Regions from separate parts of the Herminiimonas aquatilis genome, predicted to be linked through region 1. Evidence: predicted binding sites of a transcription regulator. Region 1 holds the regulator's gene; the other holds the start of a gene.
The links. Region 1 encodes sigma-54, which starts transcription at its own class of promoters, with help from an activator protein. Its sites were predicted from a motif close to TGGCANGNAANCTGCTTT; they were not measured.
Positions count from the first base shown of each region.

Region 2: the regulator sigma-54 is predicted to act here: its motif matches at 9,230-9,247, upstream of ACFQO0_RS04265 (CmpA/NrtA family ABC transporter substrate-binding protein).

Region 1 covers NZ_JBHTCC010000001.1:1,753,576-1,764,215, reverse strand. Annotated here, with positions in the region: gene ACFQO0_RS08210 (UbiA family prenyltransferase) at 1-337, opposite strand, end outside; gene ACFQO0_RS08205 (monovalent cation:proton antiporter family protein) at 525-2,513, opposite strand; gene ACFQO0_RS08200 (KpsF/GutQ family sugar-phosphate isomerase) at 2,641-3,669, shown strand; gene ACFQO0_RS08195 (KdsC family phosphatase) at 3,669-4,235, shown strand; gene lptC (LPS export ABC transporter periplasmic protein LptC) at 4,259-4,831, shown strand; gene lptA (lipopolysaccharide transport periplasmic protein LptA) at 4,878-5,432, shown strand; gene lptB (LPS export ABC transporter ATP-binding protein) at 5,434-6,174, shown strand; gene ACFQO0_RS08175 (RNA polymerase factor sigma-54) at 6,196-7,668, shown strand; gene hpf (ribosome hibernation-promoting factor, HPF/YfiA family) at 7,764-8,120, shown strand; gene ACFQO0_RS08165 (hypothetical protein) at 8,246-8,878, shown strand; gene ACFQO0_RS08160 (pilus assembly protein) at 8,923-10,640, opposite strand, start outside.
Region 2 covers NZ_JBHTCC010000001.1:926,063-936,702, forward strand. Annotated here, with positions in the region: gene nirB (nitrite reductase large subunit NirB) at 1-1,900, opposite strand, end outside; gene ACFQO0_RS04240 (nitrate/nitrite transporter) at 2,174-3,388, shown strand; gene ACFQO0_RS04245 (protein kinase domain-containing protein) at 3,443-5,158, shown strand; gene ACFQO0_RS04250 (methyl-accepting chemotaxis protein) at 5,181-5,867, opposite strand; gene ACFQO0_RS04255 (ABC transporter ATP-binding protein) at 6,003-6,812, opposite strand; gene ntrB (nitrate ABC transporter permease) at 6,899-7,816, opposite strand; gene ACFQO0_RS04265 (CmpA/NrtA family ABC transporter substrate-binding protein) at 7,826-9,049, opposite strand; gene ACFQO0_RS04270 (ANTAR domain-containing response regulator) at 9,374-10,021, opposite strand; gene tsaD (tRNA (adenosine(37)-N6)-threonylcarbamoyltransferase complex transferase subunit TsaD) at 10,172-10,640, shown strand, end outside.

The DNA of each region.
Region 1 (10,640 bases):
CCAAGCGACGCCCCACGGCGCGTTGCTGCTGAAGGTAGGTCAGCAGTGCCTCGTTATAAGGCAGCAGTGACACATCAAGCTGAATGCGTCTGGCAATCTGCGATTTCAAATTGCCACGTCCACGCAGCAGCCATACACAACAAAGAAATAGATAAAGCGGGTTGCGTTTAATCAGCAGCAAGACCGACTCGAATAAAAGATCGGTATAGGTCAGCGTGCCGTCAAGGTCGACATACAGTGGCAGCGCAGCGTTGTCTGCCGCGTTCGGCACATCTTCACGCACGGTATCGGGCGCGGCAAATGAAGGACGAGAAGGACTGCCGGGGGAAACGCTCAAATCACCACCATGGGAACAGAGAAATTTTAGGAAACTGCCAATCGCGTTGCCAAAGACGCTAACAATGGAATATCTCGACGAAGCTCATCGCCGACACACTGCAAAGCCGCATCCATCCTTGCAAGTGTATTTAAAGGTGGGCAATTTTCCGTCTTCACATAGCCAGCGTCAACCACAAACGCCCGCCTCATGCTTTTAGCAAGCGACCTTCGGCGCGCGACAGTCCTTCGAGGGCTCCACGCAAAACAAGGATGTCACCTGCTAACAGTATCGTGTCCGGCGTCCAGTCTATGCGCACACCATTGCGTCGTAGCGCGGTCACTTCCGCACCCAGCGCATCCAGCTCCAATTGTCCCAGCTTTTTGCCTAGCGCGTTCGCGCTTTCGGTCAGCAATACGGAACGCAAGCGCACCTGCAAATGTTCAGCCGTATCCGACACATCGCTGGCGCCATGAAAAAATCCTCGCAGAGAGGCATAGCGTTCGCCGCGCGCCATTTGAATCGTATGTACAACACGCCGCAAAGGTACGCCCATGGTCAGCAATGCATGCGAGGCCAGCATCAGGCTGCCTTCTATCGCTTCGGGCACGACTTCCGACGCGCCGGCAGCGCGCAATTTATCCAAATCCGAATCATCGTAACTGCGCACAATGACGGGCAGTGCAGGCGCCAGATCCTTCATATGATGCAAGACCTTTAATGCCGACGGCGTGCTGGCGTAGGTAATCACTAGCGCTGCCGCCCGATTGATACCGGCCGCGACCAGGCTTTCACGACGGCCGGCGTCACCATAAGATACGTTCACACCAGCTGCCTGCGCATCGCGCACGCGATCAGGATCCAGATCCAGCGCCTGATAAGGGATGCCCTCTTCATCCAGCAGCTTGGCCAGACTCTGGCCAGTTCGGCCGAAGCCGGCAATCACGACGTGCTGCTGCGCCGCCATCGTGCGCGTCGCAATCTGCGTCAACGCCAGCGATTGCGCCATCCACTCATTGGCCGACAATTTCATCACGATCGCATCGGATTTGGCGAGTATGACCGGTGCGGCCAGCATAGACAGCACCATCGATGCCAAAATCAATTGAATAATCAGCGGCTCAATCAGATTCAAGGCGCTGATCTGGTGCAGCAATACAAATCCGAATTCGCCCGCTTGCGCCAAGGCCAATCCGGTACGCAAGGCCACGCCGACCGGCGCACCAAACCATTTCGCCAAGATCGTTACCAAACCAAATTTCAGCAATACCGGCCCGGTCAGCAGCAGCAATACCAGCCACCAGTATTCAATCACTAGGCGCACATTCAGCAGCATGCCGATCGAGATGAAGAACAAGCCGAGCAATACATCACGAAACGATTTGATGTCCTCTTCTACCTGGTGCTTGTATTCAGTTTCGGAAATCAGCATGCCGGCGACAAATGCGCCCAAGGCCAGCGACAGGCCGGCCATCTCGGTAATCCACGCCGCGCCCAGGGTAATCAGCAACAGATTCAGCATGAACAATTCTTGCGAGCGTCGTTTGACGACGATGCGGAACCAGCCCCGCATCAGCTTATGCCCAACGAAGAACAACAGCAGCAACACGATGACGGCCTTGAAGGCAGCCCATGAAAGCGTGGCGACCAGATCGCCTTTAGGATGAGCCAGCGCGGGAATCAGGATCAGCAACGGCACCAGCGCCAGATCCTGAAACAGCAAAATACCGATGATGCGCCGGCCATGCTCGCTTTCCAGCTCCAGTCGCTCAGTCAATATTTTTGACACGATCGCGGTCGACGACATCGCCAGCGCACCGCCAATAGCAAAAGCCGCTTGCCAGCTGATGGCGCTTAAACGCGTAGATATGGTTGCCACCAGCCAGCCGAAAATCATTGTCAGTATGATGGTCAGCAACACTTGCGCCATGCCCAGCCCGAAAACGGTGCGCCGCATCGCCGACAACTTCGCGAGAGAAAATTCTAGACCGATCGAGAACATCAGAAACACCACGCCGAATTCGCCCAGAGCGTGCGTGGTGGCATTATCTTCCGCCCAACCCAGGGTATGCGGTCCGATCAGGATGCCCGCCATCAGATAGCCCAGCATGGGCGGCAAATGCATCATGCGGAAGGCCACCACGCCCAGCACCGCAGCAGCAAGCAACAGAAGGGTCAGTTCTAAAGGGGAAAGCATAATGTGATGCCGGCTTGGGTTATTCGGAAAATGTACGTAGAGCGATCAAAACATATTTTTCTGCGTCTGGCAGGTTTTTTGCTTAGTCAGCCCTTCTTGCCAGATGAATTCGTTTATACTTTCGGGCATGAGTGTACCCCATGCCAAAACCGTGCCCGCAACTTTTGATGCCACAAGCACAGCGCGCGCGCTGCAATTTGCCAGCGCAACCCTGCAAATCGAAGCAGATGCAATTCTTGCGTTAAAGAAACGAATCAGCGAGGAAACCAGTGCGCAATTTGTCAAGGCAGTTTCCCTATTATTGAATTGCGATGGCCGTGTGGTCGTCTCCGGCATCGGCAAGTCCGGCCATATCGCGCGCAAGATTGCGTCGACTCTGGCCTCAACCGGCACACCAGCCTTGTTCGTGCACGCGGCCGAAGCCTCGCATGGCGACCTTGGCATGATTGCCGCCAATGATGCACTGATCGCGATTTCGTATTCAGGTGAAGCCGGCGAATTGCTGGCCATCATCCCGATCATCAAACGCATGGGCGCGACCCTGATTGCCATTACCGGCAACGACGCCTCAAGTCTGGCGCAGTTTGCTGACGTCCACCTGAACGTCAAGGTCGACAAGGAAGCTTGTCCTTTGAACCTGGCACCGACTGCCAGCACCACCGCAACCCTTGCGCTCGGCGATGCGTTGGCGATGGCACTGCTGGATGCACGCGGTTTTGGCGAAGAAGATTTTGCACGTTCGCATCCGGGCGGCGCACTCGGCCGCCGTTTGCTGACGCACGTGCGTGATGTGATGCGCACCGGCGATGCGATTCCTACCGTCGCTGCTGATGCGACACTCTACTCCGCACTATTGGAAATCAGTAAAAAAGGCATGGCGATGACAGCCGTAGTTGATGCTGACGGTCGCGCCATCGGCGTATTCACGGACGGCGATTTGCGCCGCCTGATTGAAAACAAGCAAGATTTTTCGACTTTATCGATTGCCGATGTGATGCACGCCAACCCGCGCAGCGTGCAGCCGGAGCAGCTCGCCGTCGATGCAGTCGACATGATGGAAGAGTTCCGCATCAATCAATTATTGGTAACCAATACTGACGGCACACTGGTGGGCGCATTGCACATCCATGATCTGACCCGCGCGAAAGTAATCTGATGACCTCCTCTGCAGATTCTGCCGCGGTTTTTTCCAATTCAGTGTCAGCTGCTTCCGCTCGTGCAGCGAATGTGCGGCTGATGATATTTGACGTCGATGGCATTCTGACCGACGGCAGCCTGCATTTTGGCGCGGATGGCGAGGTCATCAAGACCTTCAACGTTCTCGATGGCCACGGCATCAAATTGCTGCAGCAATCCGGTGTCGCGACCGCGATCATCAGTGCACGCCAATCACCTATTGTGCTGCGCCGCGCGACGGACCTTGGCATTCATCATGTGTTTCAAGGCATACATGACAAGCGCAGTGCATTTGAACAATTGCTCGCACAAACTGGCACTGACGCCAGTGCATGCGGCTTCATCGGCGACGATGTCATAGACTTGCCTATCCTGTCGCGCGTCGGCTTTGCAGCAAGCGTACCCAATGCACATCCGGAAGTGCGCTCACGCGTGCATTACGTGACGCAAGCCAGCGGCGGTCGCGGCGCGGCACGTGAATTGTGCGATTTCATTCTGCGCGCACAAGGCAATTACGAGGCGGCCATCGCGCTGTACTTGTCTTGAAAGCGCCGCGTCCAGGCAATGGCATGCGCCTGATTGTGCTGATTGCGTTGAGCGCAGGATTAGCGCTCGGCAGTTTTTGGCTAGTCGAAGTGATGCAGCGCAAAACTGAAGATTCCCTGCCTGCCCGGGTACGCACGGAGCCCGATTTTTATGTAGAGAAATTTAATTTCGTGCGCATGGCAAAAACCGGCGAGGCACGTTACAACCTCACCGGCACCGAAATGAAACATTACCCGCAAGACGACTCCTATCAAATACAGAATCCGGTCATGCATAGTTATAGCGCTGATCGGCCACCGATGGTGAGTCGCTCCTTGCGCGCCAAAGTGACTAACAACAGCAGCGAAGTCCATATGTATGACAATGTGCATATAGACAGACCCGCTTCCGCAAAGTCGCAGCATTTTCAACTCAAGACATCTTATTTGCTGATATTGCCAGACGAGGATGTCATGAAAACCCCCAAGCCGGTTGAACTGCAACTTGGGAAATCGACGCTGAATGGCGCCGGCATGTTTGTCAACAATGCAACCGGCGAATTCAGCTTGTCGAGTAATGTAAAAGGCCAGTACCAGCCGCCTGTCGTCACCAATTGATTTCGTGATCCGACTTTTAATCGATGGATTCTCTTAGAAAAATTTCATGAAACGATTACTTTCTGCAATGCTGCTTATCGCTGGTTTGGGCGCGCTGACTTGCGTCCATGCTGAAAAAGCCGATGCAACCAAGCCGACCAACGTCGAAGCCGATCAAATGCAGTACGACGACGTCAAACAGATCAACACCTTCGTCGGCAATGTCGTATTGACGCGCGGCTCGATTCTGATGAAATCCAACAAGATGGTGGTCACGCAAGATCCGGCCGGCTATCAATTTGTCGTCATGTATGCGGCCCCTGGCTCACTTGCCAGTTTCCGTCAAAAACGTGACGGCGGTCCCGACCAATGGATAGAAGGCCAGGCCGAGCGCATCGAATACGACGACAAGAATGAAATCATGAAACTGTATTCCAAGGCTCGTATGCGTCGCCTGGAAAATGGCAAGACTACCGATGAAGTCAACGGCGAGTATATTTCCTACGATACACGCGCTGAATTTTTCACCGTGCATAACACTAGCGGGGGCGACAGCAAGCCAGGTGCAGGACGCATCAAGGCCATCATCCAGCCGCGTGCCGATACAACAAAGGCCCCTTAAGATGTCGAGCAAGTTGATAGTCAGCGGACTGCAAAAAAGCTATGGCGCGCGTCAGGTTGTACGTGACGTCGCCTTGCAAGTCGAGAGCGGTGAAGTGATTGGCCTGCTGGGCCCTAACGGCGCCGGCAAAACTACGTCGTTTTACATGATCGTCGGCTTGGTACCGTCGGATGCCGGCAGCATCGAACTGGATGGTGTCAATATCTCGCGCCAGCCCATACACAAACGCGCGCAGCTGGGTTTGTCCTATCTTCCGCAAGAAGCGTCGGTATTCCGCAAGCTGAGCGTCGAGGATAATATTCGCGCCGTGCTCGAACTACAGCGCCTCAATGGCAAATCCTTGAGCAAGCCGCAGATCGAACAACGTCTCGATACTTTGCTGGCTGACCTGCAAATCGAGAAGCTGCGTGAAAATCAAGCGATGTCTTTGTCCGGTGGCGAACGTCGTCGCGTCGAGATTGCGCGCGCACTGGCAACCAATCCACGTTTCGTTTTGCTGGATGAACCGTTTGCCGGCGTTGATCCGATAGCAGTAATTGAAATTCAACGTATTGTGCGCTTCCTCAAAGAGCGCGGCATAGGCGTACTGATCACCGATCACAATGTGCGCGAGACACTCGGCATCTGCGATCGTGCCTACATCATCAATCAAGGTGCAGTGCTCGCCAGCGGCAGCCCTGACGAGATTATCGCCAACGAATCGGTGCGCCGGGTTTACCTCGGCGAACACTTCCGCATGTGATGCCGGAAGCTAGATAACTCTATGAAGCAATCCCTGCAGCTACGCGTTTCGCAACATCTGGCACTCACGCCGCAATTGCAGCAATCAATCCGTCTGCTGCAATTGTCCACGCTGGAACTGCATCAGGAGTTGGAACAAATTCTCGCAGACAATCCACTGCTGGAGCGCACCGACGATCCGCTGGATCACGCGATCCGCTTGCTGGCCGATGGCGCCATCGGCTCTACCGGAACCACACCGGAAGGCGCAAGCATAGAGGCCAATGCGCAAGTCCCGGAAAGCGAAGCCAGTTTCGATACGCCATCAGACGCACCCGAATCATCCAACGGCGATGCCGAATGGAGTTTTGACGATGTCGCACGTACATCGAAAGCACCGGAAGATGATGACGCCCGCCCGCAGCTGGAAGCACACGAAACAACATTGCGTGAGCACCTGCTGGAACAGATGCGCGTAACTGTGCGCGAGACGCGTGATCGTGCGTTGCTTGAATTGATCATCGATGCATTGAACGACAACGGCTATCTGGAAGAAGAACTGGAAGAAATCCACGCGCGCCTGCCGGAAGAGCTGGAAATAGAACTGGAAGAATTGCAGATTGCATTGAACCTGTTGCAAAGCTTCGATCCGCCTGGTGTGGGTGCGCGCAATGCCTCTGAATGCCTGGCACTGCAAATCAAACGCATGCCGAAAGTTGCAATGGTCACGCGCCGCATGGCGCTCGCGATTGTTGAAAATCATCTCACTCTATTTGCGCAACGCGACTTCAACAAACTGCGCAAGGCCCTCGATTGCGACGACGAAGATTTGCGCGAAGCACAAGTCATCATCAAACAATGCAATCCACACCCAGGAGCGATTTTCGCAAGCGGCTCTTCCGATTATGTGGTGCCTGATGTGATCGTCAAACGCACACGCAACGGCTGGCAAGTCATGCTCAATCACGACGTCATGCCACGCTTGCGCGTCAACAGCATGTACGCCAATATTTTGAAGCAAAGCAAGGGCGATGGATCGCTCGGATCGCAACTGCAAGAAGCCAAATGGTTGATCAAAAATATGCGTCAGCGCTTCGACACTATCCTGCGCGTATCACAGGCGATAGTAGAACGACAACGCAACTTTTTCTCACATGGCGCTGTCGCGATGCGCCCACTTGTGTTGCGTGAAATAGCTGATACACTAGGTCTACACGAGAGCACTATTTCTCGTGTAACGACGCAAAAGTACATGCTCACACCGCATGGAATGTTCGAACTGAAGTACTTTTTCGGCAGCCATGTCGCAACGGAAACAGGCGGCGAAGCATCCTCCACTGCGATACGGGCACTGATCAAACAATTGATAGGAGCTGAAGACCCGAAAATCCCATTCTCTGATAGCAAAATCGCAGAAATGCTGGCGGAACAGGGTATGGTTGTGGCGCGACGTACCGTTGCAAAATACCGTGAAGCCTTGAAAATTCCCCCAGTCAATTTGCGCAAATCGTTGTAGAACTGTCCTTAGTAGTTTTTGTTATACCTTGCTGTGTTCTTGTGGCCAGGTAACAAGGCGCTTGAACCTCCAGTGAATTATCATAGGAGCACTGTATGAATCTCACAATCAGTGGACATCACCTCGAATTAACCCCAGCAATCCGCGAATATGTACAAGGAAAACTGGAGCGTATCAAACGTCACTTCGATCACGTTATCGACATTGCAGTCATCCTGACTGTAGACAATCTTCCGGAAAAAGAAAAACGCCAGAAAGCAGAAATCAACTTGCGCGTGAGAGGCAAGGATCTGCATGCGGAAAGTATTGCCGACAATTTGTATGCGGCGATTGACTCACTGGTCGACAAGCTCGATCGACAAGTCATCAAATACAAAACCAAGCAGCAAGATCATCAACATGATGCAATCAAACGATTGCCGGATGAATCCGACGCTGCTGTCACCCCTTAACGGGAAATCATCAGGCTGAGAAAATCAGTCACTAAAAATGAAGGGCGCAGATTGCGCCCTTTTTTAATGTCAAAGCTCTACAGAAATCGATTAAAAATCGCTAAACATCAATATAAAATGACTGGATGCATGACCATCGCAAAAAGTATTTTCCCTCTTCTCTCGCCAAGCCAATTTCAGCTATCGCGCTGATTTTGACCCTTTCAGGACATGCTTTTATTCTTTACTCGCTCGCTGAATTTGCTGAGACTAACAATAAAAATAGCAGTGAGACGACAGGGGTGGTTGTCCGTTTACTGAGTGAAAAATTAGATCATGCGCCTCAGCGCATAGCCACTAAAAGTCAAAACGTCCACAATCTGATACAGCCAGAAATACCATCGTTACCGGCGGCGCCCTCGTTGGCTGAAATTCCGATCGGTGCACAACTACCCTTTCAATCCTACTATTTCAAATCGGATGAATTAAGCCAGAAACCACAAGTCATCAATGACCTACCTGCAGATTTTTTCTTGCCCGATATCGCAGGATTGCCTGAGCCACTCATAATGACTTTGCGCATCAGTAATGTGGGAACGGTAGACGAAGTATTCATCCCTGGCGATATTGCTGACAGTGAAAAACTGCTGTTGATTACCACTGCTTTTAAAACAATGACTTTTGCAGCAGCCCAAATTTCCGGCATCGCCGTGCCTAGTGAAATACGCATCGAAGTGTGGAAAAACACAGATAAGCAAGACGAGCCAGCAGGAAAATAAAAAAGGCGGCCCACGTAGGGCCGCCGATCAATCTACATTAAAAATCAGTCTGGTATAAATTCGCGCCAAATTACGCGCTTACCTTGAAATGACAAGGCGTTAGGCGGCTTAGGCAACTTGTTTGTAGGTTGGTCAGGCGTCGGATGATCTGAGGTAACCACTGAAACATGTCGTTCCCCGTCAGGAGTGTAGTAATAATTTACACCGACAATCGGGGCATTGAATTTTTCCGAAACAATGCCGTCGCCATTATTTCCATTCAGGTAATTAAAGTAGTTAAGCCAACCATACCCGCCCGGTGAACATACCGTATTGGATGGCACGGTAGAAGGCGCAATCAAGAGACCAGAATCAAGTATAGGTTCCACATGAATACGCTCCCCCGTATCCGGCAAGTCGATAAACCATCCTGAATCAAGCCTGAAATCAATTTCATTTTGCGATGCAGTGCGGGTGGATCCTGAGGTCGTAATAGTTTGTTGCACTAGCGATAGCCGTGGATTCACCAGAGTAGTGGTCGCATTGTTATCCTTTATTGCATACAAGGTTTGTCTCTGCGTATTTTCCAGATCGCTTTTCTCTAGATACTTTCCGGTCCCAACAAAAACCAATCGCTTACCGTAAGCGACACCTAACTCAGGCGCCGCCGTAACGGGTTGCCTAGCACCAGACGGATCCTTCAAAACTGCAAATTTCAATACTGTATTGGTATTGATATCGAAACGCCACACGTTACCCGAAAGGTCGCCGCCATAAACATACAAAGACGTATTGTTGCGCGCCGGATCGTTAGCATAGTTTGCTATCTTAGCCAATCCGCTCGGCGTAATAGCAGGATCATCGACATCCGGATCAACGCCAATACCTATCCGTGATATGTGAGCACCAGTAAGAGCATTCCGCACATACAAATAACCCTCACCATTTCCTGGACTGGTGTTGTTATAGCCAGATGTGAACAAAACAACCCAAGTGCCGTCTGCCTTTTTCGTCACAACTGGGTAGCCATAGCTATATCCCAGATTGGCCTCATTCGTGGAATCAATTTCCCATAGCAAAATCGGCGTGGTAGGGTCGGTAATATCGAGTGCGTAATATCCTCTGCCGCCGCCATTCAAACCGGCTACCAAGATGGTCCGCCAAGCAGATGTCGCCGGGTTATAAACATCCGCGATGATCGGCCTGCCATTTACATAATTCCTGTGCTGACTTCCATAATTCTTATCTGCAAGATGCCAGAGATTCGGGATCACCAATGTAGGGACAAAAGCCCATCGTTCTGTTCCATCTACAGCATTAAATGCATGCAGCATGCCATCGTTGGTTCCCATATAAACCGTTTTTGGGCGAGAAGCCTTGGCAGTGATATAGGCAGCGTAACCTGTGTCGGCATAACTAAAATACGGTTTGCCAACGAATGCAGGTTGCGACTCGATTGCATCACCTAATGTCGCTTCGCGATATCGATACAGCCTATCTTCGGCGGCATTGCTGGTGCGGTCCATTTCAAATCTGGTCTGTCCGCGCAGGTAGGAAATCATGCTTGAACCTGCTGCAAGCGTCTTTTGATCTGCAGAAAGATCCGCCCATTGGCTCAATCCAGAAGCAGTGAAATAGGTTTTTTGCGTCGTCGATAAATTGTCGTAAATAAAGTCAACGAGAGTACCAGCGGTCCCGACCATTTTAATATTGCGGCCATCGCTGGACGATCCTACCAAGGAGCGCATCGTCCCAGTACATGCTATTGCCATTTCAACTTTGC
Region 2 (10,640 bases), 830 kb from region 1:
AAGCAAGGCCGGATGGCATGCCGAGATCGTGCCAGACTTCACGCAAGTCTTCTTTTTTCACACCCAGCAAATCGATACGCTGACCGCCTGTAACCTTGACGGTAGGGATCTTGAACTTGTCGACCACATCAGCGATACGGCGCAATTCTGACGAGTTTGTTTCGCCGCCCCACATGCGTGGAATCACAGAGAAAGTACCGTCCTTTTGAATGTTCGCATGCGCGCGTTCGTTGATGTAACGCGATTGCGGATCATCCTTGGCTTCACGCGGCCAGGTCGAGATCAAGTAATAGTTGATACCCGGACGGCAGCTGGAGCAACCGTTAGGCGTGCGCCAGTTCATCTTTTGCTGCACTTCTGCGACCGACAACATCTTGTCTTTCTTGATCGCGTCGCGCACTTCCTGATGGGTGTGATCGGTGCAGCCGCACATCGGCTTGGCTTTGCTCGACACCGAGTAATCGCCACCGGCAGTTGCCATGATGATTTGCTCGACCAAGCCAGTACACGATCCGCACGATGCGGATGCCTTGGTATGTTTGCGCACGTCTTCGATCGTGAACAGACCTTTTTCCTTGATGGCCGTCACGATAGTGCCCTTGCAGACGCCGTTACAGCCGCAAACCTCTGCGCTATCCGGCATTGCAGCCGCCTTGCTGAAACCTTCGTGACCGGTATCGCCCGGACGCATGGTATTGGCTTCGCCGAACATCAGCGAATCGCGGATTTCGCTGATGTCCTTGCCTTCGCGCAACAGGCTGAAGTACCAGCTGCCATCAACGGTATCGCCATATAGACAGGCACCTACCAGTTTGTCGTCTTTCAAAACCAGTTTCTTGTACACGCCGCCGATAGGATCGGACAACATGATTTCTTCCGTGCCTTCGCCGCCGAGAAATTCACCGGCAGAGAATAAATCAATGCCGGTTACTTTCAATTTGGTTGACGTAACCGAACCTTGATAACGGCCGATGCCGAAGTTGGCCAGATGGTTGGCACAGACTTTTGCCATTTCAAACAGTGGCGCAACCAGACCGTATGCAGTGCCGCGATGGTTGACGCATTCGCCAACTGAATACACTTTCGGATCGTAGGTTTGCATCGTGTCGTTGACGACGATACCGCGATTGCAATAGATGCCGGTTTCTTCCGCGAGCTGCGTATTCGGGCGTATGCCGACCGCCATCACAACCAGTTGTGCCGGAATTTCTGTACCGTCGGTAAAGCGCAATGCCTTGACGCGGCCATTTTCGTCGCCGATGACCTCTTGCGTATTTTTACCAAGCAGGAAATTGAGACCGCGATCTTCCAGCGACTTTTGCAGCATCTTGCCGGCGACATTGTCGAGCTGACGCTCCATCAGCGTCTCCGGCAGATGCACCACCGTGACATTCATGCCGCGCAGTTTCAAACCATTTGCAGCTTCCAGACCCAAGAGGCCGCCACCGATGACAACTGCATCGGTATGCACTTTGGCCGCTTCGATCATCGCTTTGGTATCGTAAATGTCGCGATAGGAAATCACCCCTTCCAGATCCTTGCCGGGAATCGGCAGCATGAAAGGATTGGAACCGGTCGCCAGCAACAGGCGATCGTATTCTGCGGTAGTGCCGTCATCTGCAATCACCACGCGCTTAACGCGATCGATCTTGACGATCTTCTTACCCAGATGCAGCTTGATGTCGTTTTCGACATACCAGTCGACATCATTCAACATGATGTCCTGGATGGTTTGCTCGCCGGCCAACACCGGGGACAGCAAAATACGGTTGTAATTGGCATAAGGCTCGGCGCCAAATACCGTGATGTCATATAAGTCGGGTGCAATCTTGCGTAGTTCTTCCAAAGTACGCACGCCTGCCATACCGTTACCGACCATGACCAGTTTCATTTTTTTCATCGCTGCATCCCACAGATTTGTTGTTCGCGAATTCAAATAAGCAAAACAGATGCCAGTTTTACTTTTTGTGCACTTTTGTCAAAAAACGCTATTTCCGCACCAATAGGAAGTAATTTGCGCACTCAACAAGTGCAATTCGAAATTTATTTGGTGCGGCAGCAATATCCCTTTTCCATGAGCATGAAGCGCGCCCATTCGTGGACCGTGCCTGCACTAAAGTGGCATAACACTTGCATATTTGTCGCGCACTACTGTCTAACTCAGCGAGATCTCATGCAAAAATCGTCATTCTGGAAAGCGGGCCACACACCGACCCTGCTTGCTTCATTCTTTTACTTCGACCTGAGTTTCATGGTCTGGGTCATCCTCGGCCCACTTGCCGTTCAGATCGCTGGTGACCTGGCACTGACGCCGTCGCAAAAAGGCTTGATGGTTGCCACGCCGCTATTGTCAGGCGCCTTGTTGCGCATCGTCATGGGCGTACTGGTCGATCACTTAAAACCGAAAAAAGCCGGCATCATCGGGCAGGTCATCGTCATGAGCGGCATGTTGTGGGCATGGCTGGGGGATTTGAATTCTTATCACACGATGCTGGCATTCGGCGTGATCCTCGGTTTCGCCGGCGCTGCGTTTGCCGTCGCACTGCCGTTGGCTTCGCGCTGGTATCCGCCGGAACATCAAGGTACGGCGCTCGGCATCGCCGGTGCGGGCAACTCCGGCACCGCTTTCGCGGCATTGTTTGCGCCGACACTGGCCATCATCTTCGGCTGGCAAAACGTGTTCGGCCTGTGCCTGATCCCGCTCGGTATTGCCTTCATCGTCTATCTGGTATTCACCCGCGATGCGCCTAATGCACCGCCAGCAAAATCGCTGGTTGAATATCTGCATGTATTGAAAGACAAGGATGCCTGGTGGTTCATGTTCTTCTATAGCGTAACCTTCGGCGGCTTCTCCGGACTGGCGTCATCGCTGACGATTTACTTCAATGGTCAATACGGCTTGTCACCAGTGACCGCCGGATACTTCACCGCAGCATGCGTGTTTGCGGGATCTGCCGTGCGTCCATTGGGCGGCCGTCTCGCCGACCGTATCGGCGGCATCAAGACCTTGTCGATGATGTATATGCTGGCCGCAACCTTCATGCTGGTCGCCAGCTTCGGTTTATCATCGGCGATGGCTGCTGTCGCCATCTTCGTACTTGCGATGCTGGCGCTGGGAGTCGGCAATGGCGCGGTATTTCAGTTGGTGCCGCAACGCTTTCGCAAGGAGATCGGCGTGATGACAGGGCTGGTCGGCATGGCGGGCGGTATAGGTGGTTTCTACCTGGCGTCCAGTCTTGGGTATTCCAAGCAATTGACCGGCAGCTATCAAGGTGGCTTGATTGTGTTCGCTGCCTTGGCCATCGTTGCCTTGCTCGGTTTGTCGGCAGTGAAGAATCGCTGGCGTACAACCTGGGGCAGTGCTGCCATGACCAACGCAAAAATTTAAACCGCAATCACGAAACTACAGGCTCGTCATGTTTGCATATCTGCCATACCCACCATGCCACTGAAACTTGCGGCGGGTTATGCCACCCGCGCAGGGCTACGCGCGCGCAATGAAGATTTTGTCGGCATGGTCATGCCCGACGAACCTGAATTGTCGAGCAAGGGCATGATCGCGGCCATCGCCGACGGCGTATCCGGCAACGAGGGTGGACGTGAGGCATCCGAGTACACGATACGCGGCTTGCTCAGCGATTACTACGCAACCTCCGATACATGGCCAGTCACGCAATCACTGGATCGCGTACTCAAGGCGATCAACAGCTGGGTCCAGCATCAGGGCTCCATACGTGCAGAACTGGCCGGCATGGCGACGACGCTGACGTCGCTGGTATTGCGCGGCAATTTTTATTATTTCTCGCATGTCGGCGACACCCGCCTTTATCTCTTAAGGCAAGGTGGTTTGACGCGCCTCACTGCCGATCACGTGTGGGACAGGCCGGAGATGCAGCACGTGTTGACGCGCGCAATCGGACTCGACTCGCAACTGGCAATCGATCACGGCATGGGCGAATTGCATGAAGGCGATGCATTCCTGCTCGCTACTGACGGCGTATGGGCATCGATATCGGAATACGATCTGACCGATCATCTGAAGCGGCTGGTCAGCCAACGGCATGAAGCTGAAGCGGTCGCCAATGCCCTCATCGATAGCGCACTGGCTGCCGGCGCACAAGACAATGTCAGTGCACTGGTGGTGCGTGTCGATGCCTTGCCTGAAACAAATTTGCGTGATGCCTTGTCCGGCTCGCAGCAGCTGCCGGTGCCACCTAAACTGAAAGTCGGCCAGGTCATAGATGGTTATACCGTCGAAGAACAGATACACGCATCGACGACGACGCTGCTCTATCGCGTATCCGAACCGCGTAGCGGCTCACATACGCCACGCAAGCTGGTGCTGAAAACACTACATCCAGACCGCGCACAAGACATGCATGAGCGCTCGGCGTTTGCGCATGAAGAGTGGTTGGCCAAACGCGTGGTTGCACGTTTCTTTCCACAGGTTATTGCACCAGAACAAAAAACCTATCTTTACTATCTGACCACCTGGCACGAGGGCAATACGCTGCAACAGCATCTGGATGCAGGCGAACACTTCACAATTCCCGATGTGATCGCACACGGGACCAAACTGGTACGCGCCATCGGCGCCTTGCACCGACGCAGCATCATTCATAGAGACATCAAACCCGGCAATATTCATGTGGGCAGCGATGGGGAATTGCGCATCCTCGATTTGGGCGTCGCCCAATCAGGCCTGGAAGCGGAGGATGAAGTGCGAGCACCGCGCGCCGGTACGCCATCCTTCCTCGCGCCGGAACAATTCAACAATGCGCCAGCATCGCGTCAAACCGATTTGTACGCTACCGGTGTGACACTTTATTTATTGCTGACGCGGCATTTTCCTTACGGCGAAATCGAACCTTTCCAGACTCCGCGTTTTGGCGAAGCCGTGGTGCCCAGTCGTTATCGTCCCGATCTGCCTTTGTGGCTGGAGAATGTTGTGCTGAAGGCCGTGGCACGCGACCCTGCTGATCGCTTCGAAACTGCAGAAGAATTTTTGCTGGCGCTGGAGCGCGGCGCCAGTCGGCCGCTCGCAGCGATCTCAGCCAAGCCATTGGCGGAGCGTGATCCGCTTTCGCTGTGGCGCGCAGTGGCAGCCATCTCGATCGTAGTCAATCTTCTATTGCTGTATCTGCTGGTGGTTCGCTGAAGCAGCCTCAACTTCAAAAAATTCAGGCTGCCGACCCTTTGAGAGCGGCTTTCACCAGATCGTCGATCTCGTTCGTGATATTCGACAGCACACCGGCTACGACCGAGAATTCCTTACCGGCCTGTCCCGATCGCGCGGCCACAATACGGGCGTTTAGCGCCACCATATTTGCCTCGCGCGCAATCGTTTCAATCTCGGTCATGATGCCGCGCAACTGATTGCGCATCAGTCGCGCATGTCGTTTCGATTGCTCTTCGTAAACCGACGTGATCTGATTCAGGATGGCCAGCAATGTCGTGGTGCCCTGTACCAGCTCAGCCAATAATTCAGGTGCCGCCCTCAGCTTGTCTTCGATCGCATTCAGTGTGCGCTCGGCCACATCCATAAAGTGACGAATGTTGCGGTCGCCATCCAGTCTGCCGAAATATGCCTCCTCCAGCTCAGGACAAAACACGCCCGGCAAATCACCCGAACGCTTGAGCAGCGAAGTATGCGCACCGCGAAACAAGCCCAATGCTTCGCGTGCTATTGCAGCAGCATTGTCATGCCCTTGCGACGCCAGTACCGCATACAACACCAGTCGCTGTGAAGTGAAGCGACGACGTCCGGACAGATTAATCAGCATGCCGAAGACTTCGCCCGACAGCGGCACAACCGATGCATCTTCCGCAGCCTCTGCTGCTTCATTTTCTATTGCATTACTAGTCATTGTGGCGACTCTGCCGCCGCGCTCATCATTGACGGCAACCGGCAAGGCCGGCACCGCATTTTTTGTTTCGCGTAAAGCAGCCTGGGTCATCATGACTTATCTAACTCAGAGTGGATCAATAAAAACATTATCGGATCAGGCCGCTTCCTTGGCAGGATGCGATTGGCGATGGTATAAAAATTCCAGCACGGCCGTGCGATATTGCGAATACAAAGGATCCTGCGCCAATGCAACACGTTCGCGCGGACGTGCCAGCTTCACTTCCAGCACTTCACCTATCGTCGCCGAAGGACCATTGGTCAGCATCACAATCTTGTCCGACAATAGCACTGCTTCATCCACATCATGCGTCACCATCACCACGGTCGAATTGGTTGCTGCCACAATTTTCAGCAACTCATCCTGCAAATGGGCGCGGGTCAATGCATCTAGCGCACCGAAGGGTTCATCCATCAACAAGACCTTTGGTTCCATCGACAAGGCGCGCGCAATACCGACGCGTTGCTTCATGCCGCCGGAGATTTCGTTTGGACGTTTTTGTTCAGCATGCGTCAAACCCACCAGTGCCAATGCTGCCTTGGTGCGTGCGCGCAGTTTGGCCTTGCCTTCGAGCTTGCCGAATACGCGCTCCACTGCCAGATAGACGTTTTCGTAGCAAGTCAGCCACGGCAACAACGAATGGTTTTGAAACACGACTGCGCGTTCAGGCGACGGGCCGGCAATTTCGCGATTCGAGCACAACAACATGCCGTTGGTCGCATGCGTTAAACCGGCTATCAAATTAAGCAATGTCGATTTGCCGCAACCGGAATGTCCGATCAGCGTGATGAACTCGCCTTTCGCAACGCTCAGATTGACGTCGGTCAGCGCATTGAACACGCCTTTCTTGGTAGGAAAGGACATTTCCGCATTTTGAATATCGATGAACTTGCTGTTGTTATCCATGATGTTTTCCTTGTGCTTCGTTATTCGTTGCAATCCTGGGTGATCTGGCCGTTTTAATTCATTCAACGCAGATCAACACTTCACAATCAATTTTTGACATCTTCGTACGTAAAGATTCTGGCGATACCGACCAGGATCTGCTCCAGTACCAGGCCGACGATACCGATGACCACGATGGCAATAATGATGTGCGCGACATTCAGGTTGTTCCACTCATCCCAGACCCAGAAGCCGATCCCTACACCGCCGGTCAACATTTCTGCCGCAACGATCACCAGCCAGGCGGTACCGATCGCCAGACGCACGCCGGTCAACATGTAAGGCAATACCGATGGGAACAGAATCTTGGTAACGATTTTCCATTCCGACAGGTTCAATACCTTGGCAACGTTCATGTAATCCTGCGGTACACGCTGCACGCCGACTGCAGTATTGATGATCATTGGCCAGATCGAACAAATGAAGATAGACCAGATCGCAGCCGGATCAGCGGCCTTGAATACCAGCAAACCTATCGGCAACCATGCAAGCGGCGATACCGGTTTCAGCAAGCTGATAATCGGATTGAACATGCCGGACAAAAACTTGAAACGGCCAATCATGAAACCCAGTGGAATGCCGACCAGTGCAGCCAAACCGAAGCCGACACCAACACGCTGCAGAGATGCCAGGATGTTCCAGCCTATGCCCTGATCATTCGGGCCATTGCTGTAGAAAGGATCGGCAAATAATTCCATGGCCGATTTCAAGGTCACTGCCGGCGATGGAATGCCACTGTTTTTGACGGAGATGATTTCCCACACCAGGATCAGGAAAATCAAACCGAAAATCGGCGGCAATACTGCCAGGAAAAATGGACGCAAGGAAAACTTGCTGCCCTTGAATTTCGGCTTCTCAACAACGGTTGCTGATGCGGCCGCATTTTTCATGACACTCTCCGATTTTCCGGTTTCGACCGATGCAGCGATGGTCGTGTTTTCTGCCGTATGCATGATTGCGCTCATGATGACTCCTTATGCCTTGATCTTGAATGATTCAGCGTAAGCTTTTGGATTCTTGCCATCCCACACCACGCCATCGATCAGCTTGGAACTACGCATCACATTTTTCGGTACCGGGACGTTCGCCATGGTGGCCGCTTCCTTGTACAGATCAATGCGATTGATCGACTTGGCCGTACCCATGTAATCCGGTTCGCCCTTAGCCAGACCCCAGCGCTTGTGCTGTGTCATGAACCACATACCATCCGACAGGTAAGGGAAATTGGTCGCACCCTCGTTGTAGAACTTCATGTAGTTAGGGTCATCCCATGTTTTGCCCATGCCGTCTTGATAGCGACCGAGAATGCGTTGATTGATGACATCAACCGAAGTATTGACGTAGGACTTGGCAGCGATCGTTTCTGCCATCTTGTTTTTATTCGACAGCGATGCATCGATCCAGCGGCCGGCTTCCAGCACAGCTGCAGTCAAGGCGCGCGCAGTGTTTGGGTTTTTTGCCACCCAGTCAGACGTAGTGCCGAGTACTTTTTCCGGGTGATCTTTCCAGATGTCTTGTGTCGTCGCTGCGGTGATACCGATGCCGTCGACAATCGCGCGATGATTCCATGGTTCGCCAACGCAGAATCCATCCATATTGCCAACACGCATATTGGCCACCATTTGCGGTGGTGGCACGGTGATGACTTTGGCATCTTTCATCGGGTTGATGCCGTAAGTCGCGAGCCAGTAATACAACCACATCGCATGGGTGCCGGTAGGGAAGGTTTGCGCGAATGTGTATTCGCGTTTTTCCATCTGCATCAGCTTGGCCAGACCTGTGCCATTCACCGCACCTTTATCTGCCAGCTTCTTGGAAAGAGTGATCGCCTGGCCGTTATTGTTCAGGTTCATCAACACAGCCATGTCCTTTTTCGCGCCGCCTATGCCCTCGTGTACGCCGTAGACCAGGCCATACAAGACGTGTGCTGCATCCAGTTCGCCATTGACAAGCTTGTCGCGCACACCTGCCCATGACGATTCCTTGGTTGGAATAATCTTGATGCCGTATTTTTTATCAAATCCCATGACGGATGCCATGACAACAGATGCACAATCGGTCAAAGGAATGAAGCCGACTTTGACTTCTTCTTTTTCGGGCTTGTCAGAACCTGCAGCCCACACACCTTGAGTTGCCAGACCACCGAAGGCCGATGCCGTGATGGCCGTGCCTGCTTTCAAGACTGTGCGCCGTGTCATATTGAATTTCCTGTCGTTCGTTGTCATGGTTTTCCTCAAGGGTTTTCGCAATAAAAAAAGGACGTCCGGTCAGCAAGAGCAGCGCTCTTGCGACACGGACGTCCTTGTCCTGAACCATCCCGGCCATCGTTGGCCAAAACAGTTTTTAATTCTTTGTACCTTCGTTGGTACAACCCTACTTTAGCAATTGGTGTGCCAGCGCTTATTAGCTACTTTGGCGAAGATAATGTGCACTTGATAAGCAACTATCGCTCCTTTTTCGTGCGGCGCATTTATTTAGTGCGATAACCGAGAGAGCTTAGACTGCAATCTTCACGCCACGCATCAACCCAACAAGTCAGCCACATCTAATATGCGTTGTGCCAACTCTGACAACTTCAGATTCTTGTCCATCGCCATGCGACGCAACTTTGAATACGCTTCATCTTCGGAAATTTTATGGCGCTCCATCAGCAAACCCTTGGCGCGCTCTATCGTCTTGCGTTCCGCCAGCTTGAGTTTGGTATCAGATAGCTCGGTACGCAGTTTTTGCTCGGCATTGAAGCGCGCCAATGCGACATCCAGTACCGGCTTGATGCGCTCCGACTGCAACCCTGCGACCACATAAGCCGATACGCCAGCCGCCATTGCGGCTTCCATGCTCGATTTAGCATGATCCTCAGTAAACAAGACGATAGGCCGTCGCGCATCCCGCGTCGCCATCACCACATGCTCCAGCACATCGCGCGAATCGGATTCGGCATCGATGATAATCATGTCAGGCTGCAGTTGGGCGACGCGATCCGGCAAATGCATATCAGCAGGGAAAACCGCGATGATGTTATAGCCGGCTTCCAGCAAGCCTATGCGTAATGCGCGCGAGCGCTCTGCCTGCATCCAGGCGCTGTCATCCTGTTCGCCTTCAGGGGGCACGACGGTATTGACGACGACTATGCGTAGCGAACGAACATCGGAACGAACGTCGGCGCGCATATCAGCGCGCGCACTAGAAGTAGAATCGGGTTTTGGAGTTTCAATCATTGCAACATTCTAAAAGCAAGTGATACGGTGTGGTACCAGAATAAGCTACAATCCACGCAAGAATCACACCAACATGATGCATTTTTCCCGCATCTTTATCCCATGCTCGTTCTCGGTATCGAATCTTCCTGCGATGAAACTGGTCTCGCGTTGTATGACACGCAACGTGGTTTGCTCGCGCACGCGCTGTATTCCCAGGTAAAAATGCATGAAGAATACGGCGGCGTCGTGCCTGAGCTGGCCTCACGCGACCATATACGCCGTGCCATTCCCCTGCTGGAACAGGTCTTCGCCGAAAGCGGCGTAGCGCATGATGCGATCGATGCAATCGCGTATACACAAGGTCCCGGGCTAGCAGGTGCATTATTGGTCGGTGCCTCGGTCGCCTGCGGCCTCGGCCTGGCGCTGGATAAACCTGTATTAGGCGTACATCATCTGGAAGGCCATCTGCTGTCGCCCTTGCTGGCCAGCGAGCCGCCAGAATTCCCTTTCATTGCCCTGCTGGTTTCCGGCGGTCACACGCAATTGATGCGCGTCGACGGTGTCGGGCAATACACGATGCTGGGCGAAA